One region of the Pseudoalteromonas sp. S408 genome, then DNA from elsewhere that is predicted to be linked to it. Evidence: riboswitches for the same ligand, from Rfam matches in the RefSeq annotation. Region 1 holds a riboswitch; the other holds the start of a gene.
What was found. Region 1 has a riboswitch for lysine ahead of dapA (4-hydroxy-tetrahydrodipicolinate synthase). Riboswitches for the same ligand answer to the same signal wherever they lie in the genome.
Positions count from the first base shown of each region.

Region 2: another riboswitch for lysine. It lies ahead of lysC (lysine-sensitive aspartokinase 3); the one in region 1 lies ahead of dapA (4-hydroxy-tetrahydrodipicolinate synthase).

Region 1 covers NZ_PNDY01000005.1:78,059-81,479, forward strand. The annotation lists gene CWB62_RS05960 (protein adenylyltransferase SelO) at 1-172, opposite strand, end outside; gene CWB62_RS05965 (DNA-3-methyladenine glycosylase I) at 175-879, opposite strand; lysine riboswitch at 1,071-1,267, shown strand; gene dapA (4-hydroxy-tetrahydrodipicolinate synthase) at 1,396-2,280, shown strand; gene CWB62_RS05975 (2,3,4,5-tetrahydropyridine-2,6-dicarboxylate N-succinyltransferase) at 2,296-3,036, shown strand; gene CWB62_RS05980 (PLP-dependent decarboxylase) at 3,036-3,421, shown strand, end outside.
Region 2 covers NZ_PNDY01000002.1:238,244-241,664, reverse strand. The annotation lists gene CWB62_RS03465 (MksB family condensin complex protein) at 1-235, opposite strand, end outside; gene nhaD (sodium:proton antiporter NhaD) at 455-1,702, shown strand; lysine riboswitch at 1,813-1,985, shown strand; gene lysC (lysine-sensitive aspartokinase 3) at 2,061-3,421, shown strand, end outside.

The DNA of each region.
Region 1 (3,421 bases):
GTGGCTCATTGCCTGCAAAGGTACTTGCACGCAGCTGCGGCTCAATTTCTATATTAAACTGCTTAGCTAACGATGCGTTCCACAGCAGCAATTGCGGTGCAGCAACGCTTGAGGGTTGATCCTCTATCGCGAAGTTATCTGCTATGTCTGTGTATCTCGGCACTAGTTTCATCATTAATCCTCAGCTTGTTGGCTTATACCTACGCGATTGTCACCCACACCGTAGGCCACAATTAAACTTAGCTCTTGCATGCTTAAACCACTTTGCTTTTGCATTTCATTAAAAAATGCCTGCGCAGCAGTGAGTGATTTTTTAGTTTGCAGCCCGCCATCAATTATTTTATGCGCTCTTAAGTAACTTTCTACATCGCGCGAAAGTAAAAATGTATCTTTACCAAGCGCTCTTAAAGCATAGGGGCCTGTATTGCCGCCCAACCGAGCACCGTGTTTTTTTAAATGCGCCCATAAACCAATAATATTATCTGTTGGCCACTGGGCAATAAACTTACTAAAGCTGCCATGTTCCTGTGCTATTTCGTGGATCATGTAAGCATTTTCAGGAATCGTTTTCACTTTTTTATAATTACGAATAATGCGTTCATCCGTTGCTTTTTGCTCTAGCATATCGGGCGGCATCATTAATAACTTATCAACGCTGAACTCCCAAAAAACCTCTCTAAAGCCCGGCCATTTACTATTTATTACCGACCAATAAAAGCCACTTTGAAAAACTTTTCGGGTAAATTCTTCAAGCCAATCGTCGTCACTTAACGTACTTAACGCTTTTTTAGATAAAGGTTTTGCGAGTAATAACTTAAGCATTTTTTCAGAGCCCTTTCGCTCTACCGCTCGCTTATAAATATCACTAAATTTTTCCATACTTATTAAATACCTCGCTGCTCATAGGGTTAGTGTACGAGAAAAGCAGCCAATACGTAACCACCGCTATTTTCGATGAGCTAATCTATATTTAGCAGCTTGACACCTAGACGGCTAAAATGTTTTAATCGCCGCAATTACCCTATTTAAATTGTATTTTGCTAACTCTTTTGCGGTTAAACAAAATACAAAGGGCTAGAAGAGGTGCGTTATTCAGGTAGCGTATGTTAGGAGCGCAAACTCCAGTGAGCATACGCCAGGGGAATACCGCCGAGAGGTAAACGCTTTTGCGAAGCAATTACTTCGGGCGACTAGGTTGAATCCTAGCGACTGTCACCAAGAGCTGTTTTTTAGCAGCTTATTAGTTTGGTGGAGAGCTTCTGGTCTTAAATAATAAGGCCGTGCGCCCTATTATTTTAAGCCCATTCGCTCTTCGAATACTGTTCGAACGACGTTAATGCGGCTCACATCATAAAGCCCCTTTAATATCTCGAACACCTTATAGGTTCGTAAGAGATGATCAACAACTTCAATTTAGACGACTACGCACTGTGGACAGCGCTTGTAACGCCGTTTGATCAACAAGGTAATGTTGACTACGACACACTCACAACTCTCGTTAGTGAACAAGAAGCGGCACACAACGGTATTTTACTCCTTGGTAGTACAGGTGAAGGCTTAGCGCTGACACTTAAAGAGCAACAAGCCATTGTTGAGCACGTGTGCCAACTAAAGCCCAGTGTACCGCTTATGGTTGCTGTAGGCGGTAGCAATTTAGCCCAACAGAAAGAGTGGGTTAACTATTGCAATCAGTTACCTATTCACAGTTACTTACTAGGCTCGCCCCTTTATGCAAAACCAGGGGCTGTAGGTCAAACTCATTGGTACGAAAGCTTATTAAACGAAAGCGCGCACCCGTGTATGTTGTACAACGTACCAGGTAGAAGCGGTGTAAGTATTCCGGTGCAAACCATCGAAAATTTACAGGCGCATCCAAAGCTCTGGGCGTTAAAAGAAGCCAGTGGCAACATCACCCAATTTGAAGCATACCGACAAGCCGCACCTAATTTAGCGCTATACAGTGGCGACGATGCACTTATGCCCTATTTCGCGCAAGCTGGCGCAAAAGGCTTAGTATCGGTTGCAGCAAACGCGTGGCCAACACAAACGCATGAGTTTGTAAAACGCAGCCTAAGTGGCCAACACCCCAATTTATTTGCTCAGTGGACTCGCGCTATTAATAGCCTTTTTGCTGTAGCAAACCCTATTCCCGTTAAAGTGTTAATGCACCAACAAGGCCGCTTAAGTAGCCCGTTGCTACGCCCACCTTTAACGCATCTTGAGTTAACGCAAACCGATTGCATTACTACTGCAAACGACACCATTTTATCTTGGCATTAAATACAGGTTTTTATAATGAGCTGGTTAGAACTACTAAATAATTTAGAATCGGGCGCAGTACGCGCAGCATCACAAAACGAAAGCGGCCAATGGGAAGCTAACGTAGAAGTAAAACAAGGCATTTTAGAAGCCTTTAAAAATGGCACTAACACTGAGTTTGCAGGTGGTTTTGTAGATAAACACAACCTTGCACCGCAAGAGTTTAGTACTGACAACGGCGTGCGTATGGTACCTGGTGGTTCAAGCGTTCGCCGTGGTGCATACGTAGCTAAAGGCACTATTATTATGCCACCAGCGTACGTAAACATTGGCGCATACATCGACGAAGGCACTATGGTTGATAGCCACGCATTAGTAGGCTCGTGTGCACAAGTAGGTAAAAACGTACATTTGAGCGCAGCTGTGCAACTTGGCGGTGTACTTGAGCCAATTGGTGCAAGCCCTGTAGTAGTTGAAGACGATGCCTTTATTGGCGCAGGTTGTGTCATTGTTGAAGGCGTAGTTGTTAAAAAAGGGGCAGTACTAGCGCCAGGCGTACGCTTATCTGCAACCATTCCGGTATACGACTGCGTTAATGAGCGTCAGCTTGATAAAGGCGAACCAATCCCAGAATACGCAATTGTAATACCTGGCTCTCGCCCGGCGTCAAACGAATGGGCACGTGAGCAAGGCTTGAGCATGTCGTGTGCGTTAATTGTTAAATACCGTGACGAACAAAGCGATGCATCATTATTGCTAGAAGAGGTTTTACGATAATGAGCTTTTTGAGCACGCCAATCAAAACCTCTGTTAATACGCTTACACAGCAACTTGATACCCCTTTTTTTGTTTACGACTTAGATAAACTAAACGCACACCTTGCGCGTTTAGTTGCGCAAACCGATGTAAAACTTTGGTATGCAGTAAAAGCGAACCCGCTTTCTAAGATTATTCAAAGCTTAGATAGCGCAGGCTTTAACTTTGACGTTGCAAGTAAAGGTGAACTTGAACAAGTCCTTGCACAAGGTATTAGTTCGCAGCGCGTGCTCAACACAGGGCCTGCAAAGAGCCCTAAACAAATTAAACACTTTATTGATCGCGGTGTGCGCATATTTGTTGCCGAAAGCCTCAATCAAGTGCGTTGGTTAAACCAACAAGCGCA
Region 2 (3,421 bases), on a different contig from region 1:
TGGCACGGTTAATTTCAAGCTGCGACGATTTAGCGAGTGGAATTAAAATATCTTGATTGAGCAAGCGATTGGTTTCTTTGTATATGCGCTCGTTTGACCACGTGGGCTGTTTTTGTTTTATGGCATTTTGCACGTCTTTTAGGCTAAAGTCGGCCATTTTAAAACGTTTAAATAATAACTCTAAAACCCCCCAATGTTCGCTAAGGGTATTTAGTCGCTTTTTAGCTGGGATCATAAGGCGTTACAACATCCTAGTAATTTATTATTGAGAATTTAGAAGCGTCTCATTATTACGTATTCTAATTAATCTAGCCTGTATATAGTATTCGTTTTTAAGACTATTTAATAATAGTTTTTGCATAGCCGCAGTGCTAACATTCGCGCCGAAAATAGGCACGTTGAGAGGGACTTTACGTGTGTTCTTTAAAACAATATCAAAGGTTATTTAATACCCATGGTTTCCACGATTATTCTAACCCTGATAGCGATCGGATTCTTATTGATCGTTATAGAAGATATCATCCATGTAAATAAAGCTAAAACCACGCTTTTTTTTGGCACGCTTTGCTGGATCCTCCTGTTTATTTTCCCCCTGCATGGGCAAAGCCCAGAGCAAGTGCAAGAACTCCTTAACGAAAATATTTTAGAGATAGCATCGCTGTGGTTGTTTTTAATGGCCGCCATGACCTTTGTTGCTTATTTAAACTCAAAAGGGTTTATCGAAAATATTGTGCACAGAGTGATGCCAACAAGTATTAGCGAACGCAAGCTGATGTTTTTGGTTGGGGTATTTGCGTTTTTGTTTTCGTCTGTTTCAGACAACGTAACAGCCACGTTAATATCGCTCGCTGTGGTTATGTCGTTAAAACTGCCGCCTAAAAAACTCATAAAATATGCCACGCTCATTGTATTTGGTGTTAACTCCGGCGGTGTGTCGTTAATTACCGGTGACGTTACCACCTTAATGATATTTTTAGATGGAAAAGTAACCATTGCTAACTTATTACTGCTTATTGCACCTGCATTTATCAGTGTTATGTTGTTAGCGGCAATGTTAAGTATTGGCATGAAAGGGGAAGTGACCTTTTCTAAGTCAGGGAAAAAACGCATAGAAAAAACCGATATCACTATCGCAGTTATTTTTGTTTCTACAGTTATCAGCATACTCGCGTTGAGTGTTATTTACAGTGTACCGCCTTTATTAACTTTCTTATGTGGTTTATCAATTATGTTTTTAGTGGCGCAATTTTTAATGCGCAAAAAAGACATAAACAAAAATATTATCGACTACGTACGCGACATAGAATACGACACCTTACTGTTTTTCGTCGGGGTTTTATTATTGGTAGGCGCATTAAAAGAGATTGGCATGCTAAGTAAGTTTACCGATCTATACACTGTTATGGCTCCACAGTACGCTAACTACTTAATGGGTATTTTATCGGCTGGGGTAGATAACGTGCCGCTTACCGCTGCTTTACTAAAAGCTAATATAGTAATGAGTCAGCAAGATTGGTTGTCGTTTACTTATGCAACCGGTGTTGGCGGGTCAATGCTTATTATTGGATCGGCTGCGGGTATTATTGCCATGAGTAAAGTAAAAGAGCTAACTTTTATGAGTTACTTACGTTTATCGCTGTATTTGTTAGTAAGTTATACCGTTGGCTACGCGGGCGCGTATTACATGGGCGGATTTGTTTAAGTTTTGCTTAACTAACCGCATTAAAACGCTTGACAGCTAGACGGCTAAACGTTAACTTTCAAACCCCGCTTAAAAGTGGGGTTTTGTTTTATTAGCCATTGGTTAATACAACATTCAGAAGAGGTGCGATACTTAGGTATTTAATGGTAGGTGACGAACGCCTATAACCATTAAAGAGGGAAGTACTCGCCGAGAAAACCAACGTTACGTCGATGTTGTTTTTCGGTTTATGGGGCTGAATCCTCAAAACTGTCACCAATCTAGGTGGAGAGCTTCTGGCAGTGGATTTACCTTCATGCATTCACTTGCCAAGTTCTTCTTGTTTTATCGCGGTTTGGATACCGCAAAAGGAGACTAAATGACTACCCAATCAGTGCCGCAAACAGTATCGGGCGTTAAATCAGATTACATTGTTGCCAAATTTGGCGGAACCAGTGTGGCTAACTTTGATGCGATGAGTCGTTGTAGCGAAATTATTGTTGCCGATAAAAGTGTTCGTATTGTTGCTGTAAGCGCCAGTGCCGGCGTAACTAATCATTTGGTTGCACTGTGTAAATCAAGCATCACCCCAGAGCAGCGCCAAGAACACATTAGTGGCGTGCTAGCCATTCAACAGGCTATTTTAGATGAGTTATCGCTTGATGCCGATTTAGCCGTAGGTTTTAACGAAACGTTAAAAGCATTCCAAACGCTAGCGCTTGAAACACTGACAACTGATCAGCAGCACGATGAGTTACTTAGCTTTGGTGAACGTTTATCGTCGTATTTATTTGCGCAAGTGCTGCGTTTAAAAGGGTTAAATGCCGATCGCTTTGATGTACGTCAAGTACTTAAAACAGATAGTCAGTTTGGAAAAGCAACACCTAATGTAAGCGCAACAGCACAAGCTGCAAAAGAATATTTAATTCCTCTACTAGATGAACAAGTTATTGTAACCCAAGGTTTTGTTGGCAGTGACGAATTTGGACAAACAACAACGCTTGGCCGTGGTGGGTCTGACTACAGTGCCGCTTTACTTGCTGAGGCAATAAACGCCAAAAGCGTACATATTTGGACTGATGTTGTGGGTATTTTTAGTACCGATCCGCGATTATGTGTAAAGGCATCGCCCATTGCTCGCTTAAGCTTTGATGAAGCCGCTGAAATGGCTACCTTTGGTGCAAAGGTATTGCATCCAGCTACTATTTTACCCGCTAGCCGTAGTCATATTAATGTGTTTGTTGGTTCAAGCCGCGAGCCTGAACGTGGTGGTACGTGGATAGAGCGTGAAAAATCGCAGCAGCCAGGAATTCGCGCGGTAACCCAGCGTAAAAATCAAATTTTGCTCACCCTTAAAAGCCCTGAAATGTTATTGGCTAGCGGCTTTTTAGCCCGTGTATTTACTATTTTAAGCGAGTTTAATATATCGGTTGATTTGGTAACTACGTCTGAAATTAGTGTCGCAATAACGCTTGATAATGCGCCTAACGCGTCGCGCCCAGAGCTCGACCAAGCGTGTTTAGATAAGCTTGCTGAATTTTGCCATGTATCGGTTGAAAACAACTTAACACTGGTGGCACTTATTGGCTCTGAGATTCAACTTCGCCAACACGAAATGAACTTAATGCAGGTATTAAGTGACTTTAATATTCGCTTAATTTGTCATGGAGCAAGTAAGCACAACCTATGCTTTTTAGTCGAACAAAGTGAATCTGATAATGTGGTTCAGGCTATTCATAG